Regions from separate parts of the Tropicibacter sp. S64 genome, predicted to be linked through region 1. Evidence: riboswitches for the same ligand, from Rfam matches in the RefSeq annotation. Region 1 holds a riboswitch; each other region holds the start of a gene.
What was found. A riboswitch is a leader RNA that binds a small molecule or an ion and turns the genes downstream of it on or off. The one in region 1 is predicted to bind cobalamin.
Positions count from the first base shown of each region.

Region 1 (2,215 bases):
CCAGATCGGGCTTGGTCAGCAGGACGATATCGGCGCAGGAAATCTGGTCCTCGAACACTTCGGAGAGCGGCGTTTCGTGATCGATGCTGTCGTCCGCCAGACGTTGCGCGTCAACACGGGCCACGTCGGGGGCGAACCGCCCCGCCGCCACGGCCTCCGCATCGGCCAGCGCGATCACGCCGTCGACGGTGATCTTGGACCGGATATCGGGCCAGTCGAAGGCCTTCAGCAGCGGCTTCGGCAGGGCCAGACCCGAGGTTTCGATCAGAATGTGTTCCGGGCGCGGATGGAGCGCCATCAGCGCCTCGATTGTCGGGATGAAGTCATCGGCCACGGTGCAGCAAATGCAGCCATTGGCCAGCTCAAGGATGTTCTCGGCCGGGCAATCGGGGATCGCACAGCCTTTGAGGATTTCGCCATCGACGCCGACATCGCCAAATTCATTGACCAGAACGGCCAGACGCTTGCCGCCGGGGTTCTGCATCAGGTGCGAGATCAGCGTGGTCTTGCCCGATCCGAGAAAGCCGGTGATCACCGTGACGGGAAGTTTCGCGAGGGTGGTCATGTCAGGCCTCCTCAGTCTGGGTGACAGGGGGGATGCGGGCAATGCAGTTGCGTTTGAAGTGCTCCGGGCGCTCGCGCCACGGGATCACGCCATCCGTGCTGTCGTGATATTGCGCCGCGCCGGACAGGATCATTTCCGGATGAGACCCTTCATCGACATTCGCGAAAACGTAGGTCCATTTCGCATCGCCACCGCGCAGGGCGATGGTGCAGCCGTAATCGCAGTTTTGCAGACATTCGACCGGAGTGATGCGCAGGCCATGGGGGCAATCGAGCGCAGTCAGCCCGTCATAGAGCGCCTGTCCGGGGCGGCGCGCGTCCCCGGGTAGTTCCTGCCCGCGACGGCATTTCACGCATACCAGCAGTTCTGTGGCTGTCGGGCTCTCCGGCCTGATCGTCATATCCTCGGTCCCATGGTCATGGGACGCGGCTCTGATGGCGGAACAAGCCGATGGTGTCGGCTCAATCCCGACACCGGAACACCCCGTCCGGTTTCATTCGGCTTGTGTTGGCAGGTCTCCCGGCTTGCGGATCTCGGGCGTTTGCCCTTTGGCGGCTCGACCTTCCCAGCTTTCGCCAGTGGTCCCGAGTCGCCGTCTCCGGTCACGGTCGCGGGGGCGGCTGTGCTTGACCACGAAGAAGGCGGCTGCACATTCCCTTTTCACCTGTATAGACAGGCACCAACACACCGCCAGATGGTCCGAAACCCGGGGCCTTGTCAAGCAAGAGGATGACGATTTGATCGCAGACGAAAATGCCCGCCACGCCGAGAAGATGCGCAAGATCAAGGCCGCGCGCGACCGGATGATGGAAACCAAGACCGAGGAAAAGGGTCTCATCCTCGTTCATACCGGCGCGGGCAAGGGCAAGTCGTCGTCGGGTTTTGGCATGGTCCTCCGTTGCATCGCCCATGGCATGCCCTGCGCGGTTGTGCAGTTCATCAAGGGCAATCGGGACACTGGCGAAAAGACCCTCCTGCGTGAACGGTTTGCCGACGAATGCCGTTTCTTCGTCTCCGGTGAGGGGTTCACTTGGGAAACGCAGGACCGCGAGCGCGACATCGCGGCGGCGCAGAATGGATGGAAGATCGCCAGGGAACAGATACTCGATCCGGATATCTGTTTCGTTCTGCTGGACGAGATCAACATCGCCCTGCGCTACGATTATCTGGATATCGACGAGGTGGTCGATTTCCTGCTGCATGACAAGCCGGCCATGACCCATGTCTGCTTGACCGGCCGCAACGCCAAGCCGGAACTGATCGAGGCGGCTGACCTGGTGACCGAGATGACGCTGGTGAAACATCCCTTCCGGGACGGGGTCAAGGCACAGCCGGGCGTTGAATTCTGAACGGCTGCGGTATTGATCCGTGGCGCAGGGTGTTGTTCAGGGCAACTGGCTGACCACGACGTCCGGGCGGCTTTGCCAAATCAAGACCGTCAAGGCTCGAACGACTTCTGGAATGGTTCGACCGCTTGCGAGCGGCCCATGATCGCTGATTCTTGAGGCTGCGGTGATCAGCGGTTCTGCCAGAGCGTCGCCGTGTTTTCCTGCCATCCGGTGCGGTGCAGCAGGGGTGTGTCGTCGTCGAAACCGGGGCGGCCGATGCAAAGATATGCGGTGAAGCGCCACGTCTTCGGAGATTCGAAAA
Region 1 is NZ_JBNAGK010000025.1:4,883-7,097, reverse strand. It holds gene cobW (cobalamin biosynthesis protein CobW) at 1-565, opposite strand, end outside; gene ACP159_RS24800 (DUF1636 family protein) at 567-965, opposite strand; cobalamin riboswitch at 1,058-1,264, opposite strand; gene cobO (cob(I)yrinic acid a,c-diamide adenosyltransferase) at 1,303-1,914, shown strand; gene bluB (5,6-dimethylbenzimidazole synthase) at 2,082-2,215, opposite strand, start outside.

Region 2 (2,215 bases), on a different contig from region 1:
GCCCCGATAGGCCGATGGTGGACTGGAAGATCAGCGACGGGCTGACGGATTACGACACGGCGCTGGCCTTCATGGAAGCGCGCGCCGAGGCAATTGCGAAGGGCGAGGCGGAGGAATGCGTCTGGCTGCTGGAGCATCCGCCCCTCTACACCGCCGGGACCAGCGCGAAGCGTGAAGACCTGCGCGAGCCGGACCGCTTTCCGGTCCATGAGACCCGGCGCGGCGGACAGTATACTTACCACGGCCCCGGCCAGCGCGTCGTCTATGTCATGCTCGACCTGAACCGGCGCGGGCGGGACGTGCGCTGCTTCGTGCGCGATCTCGAAGCCTGGGTGATCGCGACCCTGGGCGAGTTTGGCCTGACGGGGCATATCCGCGACGGGCGTGTCGGCGTTTGGATCGAACGGCCGGACCGGCCCCTGACGCCGTCCGGCCTGCAAGCCGAGGACAAGATCGCCGCCATCGGCATCCGCCTGCGCCGCTGGGTGAGCTTTCACGGGATTTCGATCAACGTGGAACCGGACCTGACGCATTTCGACGGAATCGTGCCCTGCGGGATCACCGAGTACGGCGTGACCTCGCTGGTCGATCTCGGGCTGCCGGTCGGCATGGATGATCTCGACGTGGCGCTCAGGCGGCAGTTCGATCTGGTCATGGAAACCCGGGCCGCCGCGTGCGGGCGCGCCGGGTGAAAACATTCCGGTGAAAGTTTCGGCCGGGGCTTCGCCCCATCGCCCATTGGGCGAGTCCCCGGGTATTCGAGGACCGAAGCAGCCCCGGGCGCGGCCTGTTTCGGCCTTGGATGCCGGCCTAGATGGACATCCGGCGCGTGCGGGCGCCGCCGCGTCGTTTCGCCTTGGGCAGGGCGAGGGTCAGAGGTTTCAGCGGATACTTCAGCGAGTCGCGGAGCAGCCGGCAGAAGACGGCGATGGCCGGGTCGGATTCGATGAAATCCAGGGCGGCAAGATAGGCGCGCACCGCCTCGTATTCGTAGTCGGCCTCGGCCGGGAGCGCCCCGAGCCATTGCATGTAGCCCATCTGACCCAGTTCGCGGGCCCGGTCCGTGGAGATGCCCTGGGCCATGAGCCCGTTGAGAGTTCTTGCGATCAGCATTGCGCCCTCCGCGCGATGTCTTGGACGGAGAGCTGGGACAGGGTGTCGCACACGGGTTGGCCGCGCCGGTTACCTCCTGCCCGAGGCACCCCGCCCGGGTTGCGTTGCCGCCCCTTGCGGAGCGTGTCCCGCCGGATGGCGGGGCGACAGCAGGTTTCCTGACTCGCGGCTCTGCGCGGTGCGTCCCTTCCCGGCCCGAGAGCCAGTGGTTTCGACGCATCGCTTGCCGCTTACAGTTGCGGGGGCAGTCCCGGCCTTGGACCTTCTGGTCCGCACCGGAGTTCCCTTTTCAGACCACGCCGAAGCGCGGTCACTGTCTGGAGGGAGTGTGCCAGAGCTGCGCGACCGCCGCAAGGTGCTAGGCGTCGCCGGTGGTCGGTTCAGCGCCGGGCGCGGGCACCGAACACATGGAAGAGGATCGTCTCGCGGGACAGGCCATGCGCCGCAAGCTCTTGGTCGGACAGCGCTTTGAGCCGCGCGACCTCGTCCGAGAGCGCCCGGCTGCGGCGATCGAACGGGGTTTCGAACAGCCGCGCGAGACGGGCGGAAAGCGTCGGACGCGGGGTGAGGCTGGTGTCGAGCAGGGCCATGGTCAGGGTTCCGGTTCAGGCGTTTCGGGCAGATGCCGGGACTGTGCCGGATCCTGTCCCGCCGGGGCAGTCCGGAAAGCCTGACCAAAGCCCGGTTCGAGGGTCCGGAATACCCGACCGGCGCGCGGATTCGCCCCGTTTTGCCGACGGAATGCCCCTGCGACATCGCTTCAAGGGGGTGCGACAATGTTATTTGATCTGCGTCAAATTCCTCCATTGCCCGCCCCTGCCTCACATTCTAAAACGCGAAAGGGAGACGCATGCGACGGGGGATTCCCCCCGGCGGGCTGCGTTTATCGAGAGATTATCAGGAGGCACACAATGGCAGACGCCGCCATTCACGGCCACGACCACCACGACGACCGCGGGTTCTTCACCCGCTGGTTCATGTCGACGAACCACAAGGACATCGGGATTCTGTACCTGATCGTCTCGGCGTTCGCAGGTCTCGTGTCCGTCATCTTCACCGTTTACATGCGACTCGAGCTCATGGAGCCGGGCGTTCAATACAT
Region 2 is NZ_JBNAGK010000003.1:269,951-272,165, reverse strand. It holds gene ACP159_RS07015 (LytTR family DNA-binding domain-containing protein) at 1-10, shown strand, start outside; gene lipB (lipoyl(octanoyl) transferase LipB) at 15-692, shown strand; gene ACP159_RS07005 (hypothetical protein) at 811-1,113, opposite strand; cobalamin riboswitch at 1,259-1,431, opposite strand; gene ACP159_RS07000 (hypothetical protein) at 1,494-1,703, opposite strand; gene ctaD (cytochrome c oxidase subunit I) at 2,025-2,215, shown strand, end outside.
Region 2: linked by a shared signal. The riboswitch ahead of ACP159_RS07005 (hypothetical protein) and the one ahead of ACP159_RS24800 (DUF1636 family protein) in region 1 are both predicted to bind cobalamin.

Region 3 (2,215 bases), on a different contig from region 1:
CGCGGAAGCCGTTGGCGATGGAGGCGCGCAGCACGGTCTCGTTGCCGAAGTCATAGGCCAGCGCAACGCGGCCGGACCAGAAGCCGCCGAACTCCGAGTGATCGTCGTGGCGGATGGAGCCGGTCAGCGAGAGCGCCTCGTTCGGCTGCCAGTTGGCCTCGGCGAAGATGCCGTTGGTGGTGACTTCCTTGTTGGTGTCCAGCAGCCGGGTGCCGAGGAAGGCGAATGTCACGGGGTCGAACAGCCATTCTTCCTCGGTGGTGCGGAAGCCCTCGCGGGTGTTGTCCGCGCCGAAGGAGAAGGACAGGCGCTCGTTCGGAGCCCAGTTGCCCTGATAGGCGACCTTTTTCCGAGTGCCCTGGAACGGATCGGTGCGGCCCGCAGAGGTGGAGGTGCGCTCGTGGGTGAGGTTGGTGTAGGACAGCTCGTTCTCCACCGCGCCGAGGTCGAATTGCGCGTAGAAGCGCATCGCCTTGGTCTGGGCGGTGAATTCCTGGTCGTAGGGCGCAAAGCCGTCGCCGCCGAAGGGGTCGAACTCGCCCTTGGCCTCGATCAGCAGGAGCGAGCCGCCAAGCCGGAGCCAGTCGGTCGCGTCGTAGTAGCCCTCGAGGGTCAACTGGGTGCCGGAGTATCCGTCCGGCTCGCTGCCTGCCGCGCTGGCGGAGATGCCCATGGTTTCCAGATGCGCCCCGGAGAAGGCGATGCCTGCCCGCTCGCCGGTGTGCGCGACGCTGAAGTTGGCGGATTTGGTGGCGTTGCCGCCCATCTCCACACCCCAGGTGCCGCGCGTGCCGGGCTCGCCCTCCGGGTCCAGCGTGGTGATGTTGATGACGCCGCCCACCGCTTCGGAGCCGTAGACCGCGGATTGCGAGCCCTTGAGCACCTCGATCCGGTCCACTGCGCCCATCGGCAGCACACCCCAGTTGAACTGGGTGGTGGTGATCGACGGATCGGTCACGTCGATGCCGTTGATGAGCACCGGCACATAGGCGCCGTCGAGGCCACGGATGCGGATGTTTGTCACCGAACCCGTGCCGCCGTTGGAGGAGACGCTCACACCTGGCACGGTGGCGAGGAAATCGGCGATGTTCGTGGTCGGCGCGACCTCCAGGTCTTCGCGGTTCACCACATCGACGGTGCTGCCGCTGTCCTTAAGAGCGATCGGCGTGTGGTTTGCGTAAAGCGTCAGGACGCCGAGATCGACGACCTCCGCCTGCGCGAGGCCGGCGTAAGAGATGAGGGCGAGGGCGGATGCGGAGAGCCTCAGGCGGGTCATGGCCGTGGTCCTTGGTCTTTGATGGGTCCGCAGGGAGGATGCGGAGCCGGGTGCGAATAATTCGGGGAAGAGCCTCTGGCGCTCCCTCGAACGGTGAGGGGATGCCACCACGCCGGAAAACCGTATCCGCCCGCGCGCCCCGCGCATGGGATGGGTGATCACCGTGGCAGGTCTCCTGGCTTGCGGGTCAGGGCGGTGTCCGGGCCTTCCCGGGGGCGAACCCCAGTGGCAGTTGCCGGAACCGCTCGCCGCTTACAGTTGCGGGGGCAGCCGCGGATTTGCACCGCGTTCCCTTTTACCCGGGCAGGCCCGGACCAAGGTGCGCCCCGCATACCGGGGGAGAGAGCCGAGTCGCAACGGGCTTGTTGGGGATAGCCGAAAAAGTGTGTAGGGAGACACATTCTTTTACAGTGAAGCCGGAAGAGGGCCTATGAGGGCGGAAGAAGGCGGAACGGCCTTATAAATATAAGGGTTTCACGGTGTAGCGGCGGGTTTTCGAGCGCGGCAGAGTGTTTTGCAGTAAGGCCGAAAATGGGGCGATTTGACGCGAGTCGTGTGGTTTTCGGGAAACAGGGCAAGGAAAACCGTGCGGGGCGTGAAACCCCTTTCAAATATGGTTCAAACGCGTGTTCGAGGGCGTGGAGCCGGGGTTGAGAGGGGCGATTTCAGGCTGCGGAACTGGGACCCAAGTCGCCCAGTTTGGTTTCAGGGTCCCAGAAAGGCATTGCAGCCATAAAAAACAAAGGCTTGGCGATTTCGACCTCGCCAAGCCTCGCTGTCGAACTGGGACCCGATTTTCAGGATTGTCGCCAGTCTGACACGCCGAAATCCGGACCATCCATGTCGGACCTGGCACCATCCAACGCGTTGACGTTCGGGTTGTAGTACCGGCGCATCTCGGTTGCTCCGGTCAGACCGCAGTGGCGGCATTTGCAGCGC
Region 3 is NZ_JBNAGK010000004.1:122,951-125,165, reverse strand. It holds gene ACP159_RS08180 (TonB-dependent receptor plug domain-containing protein) at 1-1,276, opposite strand, end outside; cobalamin riboswitch at 1,425-1,610, opposite strand.
Region 3: linked by a shared signal. The riboswitch ahead of ACP159_RS08180 (TonB-dependent receptor plug domain-containing protein) and the one ahead of ACP159_RS24800 (DUF1636 family protein) in region 1 are both predicted to bind cobalamin.